One region of the Paraliobacillus sp. X-1268 genome, then DNA from elsewhere that is predicted to be linked to it. Evidence: predicted binding sites of a transcription regulator. Region 1 holds the regulator's gene; the other holds the start of a gene.

The links. The regulator LexA, encoded in region 1, represses DNA repair genes until DNA is damaged. The targets are predictions, from matches to a motif close to CGAACATATGTTCG.
Positions count from the first base shown of each region.
Region 2: the regulator LexA is predicted to act here: its motif matches at 2,365-2,378, upstream of D2K62_RS07915 (RpnC/YadD family protein).

Region 1 covers NZ_QJSK01000001.1:335,211-339,648, forward strand. Annotated here, with positions in the region: gene tkt (transketolase) at 1-853, opposite strand, end outside; gene D2K62_RS01785 (DUF896 domain-containing protein) at 961-1,185, opposite strand; gene D2K62_RS01790 (YneB family resolvase-like protein) at 1,263-1,928, opposite strand; gene lexA (transcriptional repressor LexA) at 2,221-2,853, shown strand; gene D2K62_RS01800 (N-acetylmuramoyl-L-alanine amidase) at 2,895-3,704, opposite strand; gene D2K62_RS01805 (YfhO family protein) at 3,949-4,438, opposite strand, start outside.
Region 2 covers NZ_QJSK01000004.1:61,993-66,430, reverse strand. Annotated here, with positions in the region: gene nagB (glucosamine-6-phosphate deaminase) at 1-588, shown strand, start outside; gene D2K62_RS07925 (GntR family transcriptional regulator) at 668-1,393, shown strand; gene murQ (N-acetylmuramic acid 6-phosphate etherase) at 1,419-2,315, shown strand; gene D2K62_RS07915 (RpnC/YadD family protein) at 2,440-3,453, shown strand; gene D2K62_RS07910 (5'-nucleotidase) at 3,558-3,821, shown strand; gene D2K62_RS07905 (Parvovirus coat protein VP1-like protein) at 3,901-4,140, shown strand; gene D2K62_RS07900 (NAD(P)-dependent alcohol dehydrogenase) at 4,204-4,438, opposite strand, start outside.

The DNA of each region.
Region 1 (4,438 bases):
CTTCATGACTCCAGTCATAAAATTCTTTTGTTAATTTAATTTCATCTGCACCTAATGGCGCACCATGTGAAGCAGAAGAAGCTGATTTATTTGGTGAACCATATCCAATAACAGTCTTCACTTCAATTAAAGTAGGTTGATCTAGATTTGTTTTCGCTTTTTTGATCGCTTCACGAATAGCGATAATATCATTGCCATCTTCTACTCGAATTACTTCCCAGCCATATGCTTTAAAACGATCTTCTACATTTTCAGAAAAAGCCTGGTCTAATTCACCATCTAATGAAATGTCATTAGAATCATATAGTGCAATAAGTTTACCTAAGCCTAAATGTCCAGCTAAAGATGCTGTCTCATGTGAAACACCTTCCATTAGATCGCCATCACTAACAAGCGCATAAGTAAAGTGATCAACTACATTAAAATTATCTCTATTGTATTTAGCAGCTAAGTGCTCTTCAGCCATTGCCATACCAACAGACATCGCAACACCTTGTCCTAATGGCCCAGTAGTTGCTTCAATTCCGTCCGTGTGTGTTACTTCAGGATGACCTGGAGTGATAGATCCCCACTGACGAAATCCTTTTAAATCTTCAATTGATACGTTGTAACCTGATAAATGTAGTAACGAGTACAATAGCATAGATCCGTGTCCTGCTGATAATACAAATCTATCTCGGTTAAACCAACTAGAGTTTTTCGGATTATGGTCCATAAAGTCAGTCCATAATGTATATGCCATTGGTGCTGCCCCCATTGGTAATCCTGGGTGCCCAGAGTTAGCATTTTCAATTGCATCAATAGATAGCGTGCGAATCGTGTTAATAGAGCGTTGTTCAGTTTGTTTTGACATACTTTGTATCCCCTTTCGAAAATTATGAAAATATGTACGTACAATTAATATCCTATAATGAAAACGGATAATAAACAAGTACTATCTTCAAGAATATTCAATTATTTTTAATTTTCTTTTCTCAAATTCTTCACTTTTTCTGGAGTGACATCATCTCCATTAGGATCAATGATCTTCATCCCTTTGAATTCATTTTTAAAAGATTGTCGTACATTTTTTAAATATTCTTGTCTTAGTTTTTGCTGTTCTTCTTTTTCTTCACTTGTTAACCCTTCTTGTTTGGCCTTTTTAGCCAGCATATTAATACGATCTAATTTATCTTTAGCTAACATCATTCTTCTCCTTTACGTATAAAGTTTTCTCGAAAACAGAAAAGACAAGTATCCTTTAATATGGATTCCTTGTCTATTCATTCTATATGAAAGGTATGCTCAGATTCAAGCGATACATATTCTTGGTATCTTCGGTGAACTGTTGCTTTGGACACTTGAAAACCCAATCCACGAAGCGTAGTCGCTATTTCACCAAAAGTTAATTGATTGTCTCGCAAACGTTTTACCTCTTCAATTGGAAATTCAATTCGATTGCGACCAATTGCGTGATCACGGTTACGAAGGTTTTTAGCTGGATCGTAGCCATTTTTAATAGCTTTTTGCATCCCTCGTTTTATTTTAATGTTATGAATTTTACGTTGGTACTCTTCAACAACACCTACAATCTGTAAAACCATTGCATCAGATTCAGATAATTGTAATTCTCCTTGATTGGATAAAGCATATATTTTCACACCTAACTTAGAAAATTGATGGAATAAGGCAATTTTAGTATTACCTCTTCCTAGTCTTGTCTCATCTTGAACTAATAGACAATCCACTGCTTCAGTTGCACATTTTTCTAATATGGATAAAATACCATCTCGTTCAATTTCATATCCACTTTGCCTTTCTTCTATAATACTGATGACTTCCATTTGTTCTTTTTCTGCTAACTCTATCAATTCTTGTTTTTGTCTATGTAAGGAAGAAGACTGCTCTTCTTTTTCCGTGCTTACCCGACAGTATATAATCGCTCGCATGATAACTACCTTTCTATTTTAAACATATTTTTTAACTAGAAACTAAACCCATATACATAAATCCTAACGTAAGAATGAACGAAATGAAATAGAATAAATCCACCATAGTAATATTAGTTATTTTATTAAACATTTTGTTTCCTCCTTTGATATTAAGAACGATTGTTCGCATCTGTATTTTATTATAACCGAACGATTGTTCCTGTCAAGTCTTTTTTAGAACTTATGTTTGTGTATTTGTGATAAACATGCTATACTTTCACTAATAAAATATGTACGGAGGTGCATCATTATGACGAAAATTTCAAAACGTCAACAAGCAATCTTAGATTATATTAAAGATGAAGTAGCAGCAAAAGGATATCCACCTTCAGTAAGAGAAATTGGCGGGGCTGTTGGTCTAGCATCAAGTTCCACCGTACATGGGCACCTTGCTCGACTAGAGAAAAAAGGATACATACGTAGAGATCCAACGAAACCTAGAGCAATAGAAGTATTACATGCCGCTGATGACTCTAGTATTCCTAAAGGAGAAGTAACGTTTGCACCTGTTATAGGGAAAGTTACTGCTGGTATCCCCATTACTGCTGTTGAAAACATTGAAGAATACATCCCACTACCTTTAACTCTTACACATGGAGATGCTACCGATCAGTCAATTTTTGTACTTGTAATTGAAGGCGAAAGTATGATCGAAGCAGGTATATTAGATGGTGACATGGTAATTGTAAAACAACAGCAAACCGCTCAAAATGGAGAAATTGTAGTCGCCATGACAGATGAGAATGAGGCTACAGTTAAGCGCTTTTTCAAAGAAAAAGACCATATTCGTCTACAACCCGAAAACGCAACAATGGAACCACTCATATATGATAATGTTTCCATTTTAGGTAGAGTAATAGGCTTATATAGAAATATCCATTAACAATAAAAGAAAACTCCACTTAAACATAGTGGAGATTTCTTTTATCCGTTGAACGTACTAATAAATGAATCAAACCCTATTTCATTTAATTCATCTACACGGCCTTCAGCATTGGACCTGTTTTGAAATGACCCAACAATCACTCGGAAGTAAACTTGCCCTTGGTCATTAAATTCCGTTATAAAACTACTATAACCATGCCTATTTAGAACATATCTACGTTGCTTCGCATTTTTCTCGGATTGAAACGAACCTGTAACAACTCGGTAAAAAGATGACGTATCAGGTTCTTCTGCATTCGAGTCTTCTTCTAATTCAAATGCTTGTGCGATACCAGATGCATGTGCACGTGCTACTTGTTCAATCCATTGTGGCGTTTTCATTTCTTCAGCTTCAGCATCATTATCTATAAAACCATTTTCTGTCAATATTGCTGGCATCGTCGTTTCTCTTAACACATGAAAATTCGCTTCTTTTTTACCTCGATCACGCCATCCAATCGTTTCAACAATTTCGTCGTGAATAGTAGATCGCAATCGTTCTGTTTCAGATTTCGAAGCAAAATTACCATTCCATATATAGCTTTCAAAACCAACACCGCCACCTGCGTTAATGTGAATGGAAAGATAGTAATCGGCATTCCAATCATTCGCAGCGTTTGTTCGATTGGTCAGGGAAACTGACTGATCTGTTGTTCTTGATAGACGTGTGGTGACATTTTGATAAGAATCGTTCAATATCTGTTGTAATTTTAGAGCAATATTTAATGTTATATCCTTTTCTACTAACCCGTTACTACTTGCACCTGAATCATTTCCCCCATGTCCAGGATCAATAAAAATTTTCGTCATTTGTCAAACCTCCTTCACTACCTTTATATGAAATAAAAAGGTTTTACGTGTGGACTGATCTTCCATAACGGAGGCTTAAATTTAGATATTCTTTTCTTAAATATTCTAACAACTAATTCCTATATCCTCATTAAAACTGGTGCTTAGAATTCCTCTAATAACAAATTCCATAAGAAAACAACTGATTTAATATAAGACTTTCCGAAAATATTACCCGGGCAACCGCAAAATATGACTTTTTCTCTTATTGGTTTCTTCTGCAAATTAATATAGATAAGAGTAGGCTAAAACTCGATAAAACAATCGATAGTATAAAATAAGGTGGATAATAGAGTAATTCTATCTCGTTTTCATCTTTGTCTATGGGAAATCCAATAAAAGCATAGTTAACCTTCTCAATTTTTTGCTTTTTATTATTAACTTTAACTTGCCACCCTTTTTCAAATGGAATAGGTAGCATCATGAAATAATCATTTCTATCGTTGTTAAAAGTTATGGATATTCGATTATCTTTCCACTTTAACGTACTATTATTTGATACCTTGTTTTTTTGATATTCCAAACGGGCATAGTCTGTTTGATATAGTTCTAAATCTCTTAAGATGTACTTTCCTTTAGGTAGTCTAATTCGAATTTTATTCGAATTATCTACGCGGATTGTTAGCTCATCATCATATGTTTTATAAATAGATTGATTAGATTTTCGTGCAGTTTTATAATCGTTTACTTTTAAT
Region 2 (4,438 bases), on a different contig from region 1:
TATCAGCAGAATAAAACGGATTACCAGCACGTAACAACGTTTAATTTAGATGAATATGTAGGTGTCGGTCCAACTGATCCAACTAGCTATTATCGTTTTATGGAAACGCAGCTATTCGATCCTATTCATTTACCGAAAGAACAAACCCATATTCCAAATGGTTTAGCTAACAATTTAAATGATGAGTGTATGCTTTATGAGAATAAAATCAAAAATCAAGGTGGAATTGACCTACAGTTGCTTGGATTAGGAAGTAACGGTCATATTGGATTTAATGAGCCAGGAACGAAATTTGATACTAGAACACATGTAGAAACGTTGACTGACATGACGCGTACTGCAAATGCAAGGTTTTTTAATAGTCTAGAGGAAGTACCTACGCATGCAATTACGATGGGAATTAGCACCATATTGCAAAGTAAAGAAATATTACTATTAGTATCTGGCAAAAAAAAGAGTGATGCACTTACAAGATTACTAAAGGATGAAAAATGGGATCCGTCGTTTCCAGCCTCTGCATTGCACCATCATCCAAATGTAACGATTGTTGCAGATGAAGAAGCATTGCAGTATGCTAATGTTAATTAAATAAGGCTATTTAAAGAGATAATCTATTCATTGGATCAAATGAATAGATTGTTTGCACGTTTGAAAGGGGTAACCGAGAATGATTGATAAAAATTCACCCGTTCCAATCTATCACCAACTAGAGCAACATATTAAACAATTAATAGAAAAAGGTGATTTAAAACCAGGTGATATGATTCCATCTGAACGTGAATATGCTGATAAGTATAACGTAAGTAGAATGACAATACGCCAGGCAATTGTGAATCTAGTAAATGAGCGTTATCTTTATCGTGTAAAAGGCAAAGGAACATTTATTAAGGAAAAAAAGTTAGAACAAAGTTTACAAGGACTAACTAGCTTTTCTGAGGATATGAAATCAAGAGGTATGAAAGCAAGTAGTAAGTTAATCAGCTTTGAGATTATTCCTGCTGACAGCAAACTAGCAAATCAGTTGGGAATTCAAGAACATGGTCCGGTCTATGAAATAAAACGAATTCGTTTAGCTGAAGAAGAACCAATGGCACTGGAGCGTACTTATATTTCTGCAAATAAAGTAAAAGGCTTAACAGAGGAAATCGTACAACAATCTCTATATGAATATATGGAAGAGAAACTTCTTTTGAAAATTGCTAAAGGCACGCAAGAAATTGAGGCAGCTATTGTAAACAATGAAGAAGTGGAATACTTAAAAATTCCAGAACATTCACCGATTATGTTAATTCAGCGTGCAACTAGTCTTGAAGACGGCACAATAGTTGAAGTGGTCAAATCCTCTTATCGTGCAGATAGATACAAGTTTATGATTGAATTAACGAGGCTTTAAATTTCTATGTATCGGGGTGAATGCAATGAAAAAAATACCTATTACGGAATCGGTTAATGAAAACAGTTTAGCGATAGATGAAATGGATGCAATGGATATTGTTACATTAATGCTTGAAGAAGACCGCGTGATATATCAAGGCGTAAAGCCCTGTTTACCTCATATAGCACGTGCTGTTGATTTAATCGTCTCCCAATGGAACAAAGGTGGACGTGTATTTGTTGTTGGGGCTGGAACAAGTGGGAGAATTGGTGTACTTGATGCGGTCGAGCTAGGACCTACCTTTTCCGTTTCAGCAGATCGTTGGATAGCGATTGTTGCTGGAGGTTATGAGGCGATGTGGCATCCACTTGAACAGCATGAAGATGAGAGCGCTAAGGTTATGAAGGAATTAGAACAGTATAAATTAAATTCGCGTGATGTTGTGATCGGAATAACTGCTAGTGGATCAACCGCATTTGCACTGGCGGCAATCAATTATGCGAATGAGGTGGACGCGGTGACGATAGCGATAAGTTGTAATCATGAAGCAGCTGCTTCTGCTATAAGTGATTGCGCAATTGAAGCTGTGGTTGGTCCTGAGGTTATACGCGGCTCAACTCGGTTGAAGGCAGGTACAGCGCAAAAGACGATTATCAACATGTTGTCTACAGCTACAATGATTCGACTCGGAAAAGTCTATCAAAATCAAATGGTAGAAGTACAACTTATCAATAAAAAGTTAGTCAAACGCGCTGAGCAATCTTTAATGGCGATTACAGATATATCAAAACCTGAAGCAAAAGAACTTATGAAAAAAACAAGAAATGATTTGAAAAAGGCTATTTTTATAAGTATGACAGATGCAAGTGTTGAACAAGCGGACAAATATTTACGAGAATCAAACGGACACTTGAAAAAGGCATTACATGATTTCTTCTAGTAATCCTGCCTGTTTAGTCACTTTCTGAAATGAAACGATTCGGAAAAAACGAACATTAGTTCTTTATTTGTATGCTCCTTTGATGTATACTTATAGTAACTATATGAAAGGGTGGTGATTATGATTGCCAGCGTTATTAACAGTTCATGAAGATAGGCCTATATACATGGACCACGATCAGTTGTTCAAGCAGTTGATCGGTACATTTTTCGAAGAATTTATATCGCTATTTTTCCCCGAGATTCACCAACAACTAGATTTCTCATCCTTAAAGCCCCTAGCAGATGAAGTATTTACTGATTTAATTCATGGAGAAAGACGCCAAGCAGATATGGTGATGGAAGCAACATGGAAAGAACAGGATACACTACTCATTATACATGTAGAATCACAGAGTTATCCGCAAGAAAATTTTGATGAAAGAATGTTTCAATACTTCAGTTTGTTGTATACTAAATATAGAAAACCAATCCTTCCAATTGCACTATTTACCTATGATGCGATTCGAGATGAACCAGACGTTTTTGAAATGACATTTCCTTTTCACCATGTATTAACTTTCCAATTTTTAAAAGTTGAATTAAAGAAACATAATTGGCGTACTTTTTTAACGTCTGATAATCCGATCGCAGCGGCATTATTAAGTAAAATGGGTTATAAACAGACAGAGAGAATACAAGTGAAAAAGGAATTCTTACGTATGTTAGCGAGAATGGAACTGAATCCAGCCAAAATGGAATTAATATTCGGCTTTTTTGAGTCGTATATGAGTCTAAATCAAACAGAGGAGGAAATTCTAATGGAAAGTTTGCGAGAATCCAAAGATGAAAGTCTAGAGGAATTCGTGAAAAAACTGCCTAACTCCTGGCGTGATAAAGGTTTGCGTGAAGGAAGGGAAGCAGGAAAGATCGAAGGAAAAATAGAAGGAAAAATAGAAGGAAAGATAGAAGGCAAGATCGAAGGAAAAACAGAGGCACTTGCAGCTGTTGCTATTCGATTAATCACAAAATTTGTAGCTCCCCTTCCAGATGAGATGGAGAAAAAGTTAAATGAACAAGAAATCGAGACATTAGAATTGGTTATCGACCATATAGATAATTTCAAAAATATAGATGAAGTAAGAGAGTACTTGAAATAATTTTTAGGTTCAACAACTTCTTGAAATATAATGGTGTCTGATGAGTCTTGTGGAGAGTAATCGCTGCAAGGCTTTTTTGTAACATGCTATAATTATTAAAGACTTTGGTATTCCTGCAAAAAGAGTTTGGATCAGATGAAAAGACGATTCGAACAGCTTTAGTCACAGCTCGGAATTTGCATGCCCACGAACGTGTTATTCGCACTTTAAGATCATGGGATATTCGAATTGACGAGGCATTTTTTCTTGGAGGGGCTTCAAAAGAAAAGATTCTAGAAGCATTTGGAGCGCGTATCTTCTTTGATGATCAGGAAGTTCATTTATCAAAAAACATTCCATCAGCCAGAGTACCCTACAAAAATAAATAAATAGCAGTAAGTTGCACACACAGTCGTTCTCTCTCCGTTCCCATATAATATTATAAAATATGAAATGGAGGAATCTGGTATGCCTTGTTATCCTGGTTATCGTTATTGTGGTCCTGATTGCAGCGGTCCTGGTACGCCGGTTAATCGATTAGATGCAATTTGTATAGAACATGATGCTTGTTACCGAAGATATGGTCAAAAAGTGTGTGATGATATCTTCTTAAGACAAACGAGTCGATTAGCAAATCAACCTAATAAAATAGGGAGAGATGCTAGATTTATGAATAGAGTTATCGGAAATAAACGCAATAGGTACTAATATTTTTCATCATAAAAAACTGTTAGCTTTAACAAAAGCTAACAGTTTATAAAATAAAGTCCCTTATTCCATAACAAGTATTGGTTTAATCGTACTACCATTCTTCGAGTCTTCAAATGCTTGTTTCACATCTGTGTATTTGTATAATTTCACTAGTTTATCGAATGGGAAGAGCCCATCTTGATAGAATTTCACTAGTTTTGGTATAAACGTTTGTGGAACAGCATCGCCCTCTATGACACCTTTTATCGTTACGGCTTTAAAAACCACATCGCTTGTATAATCCAATGTCACATCT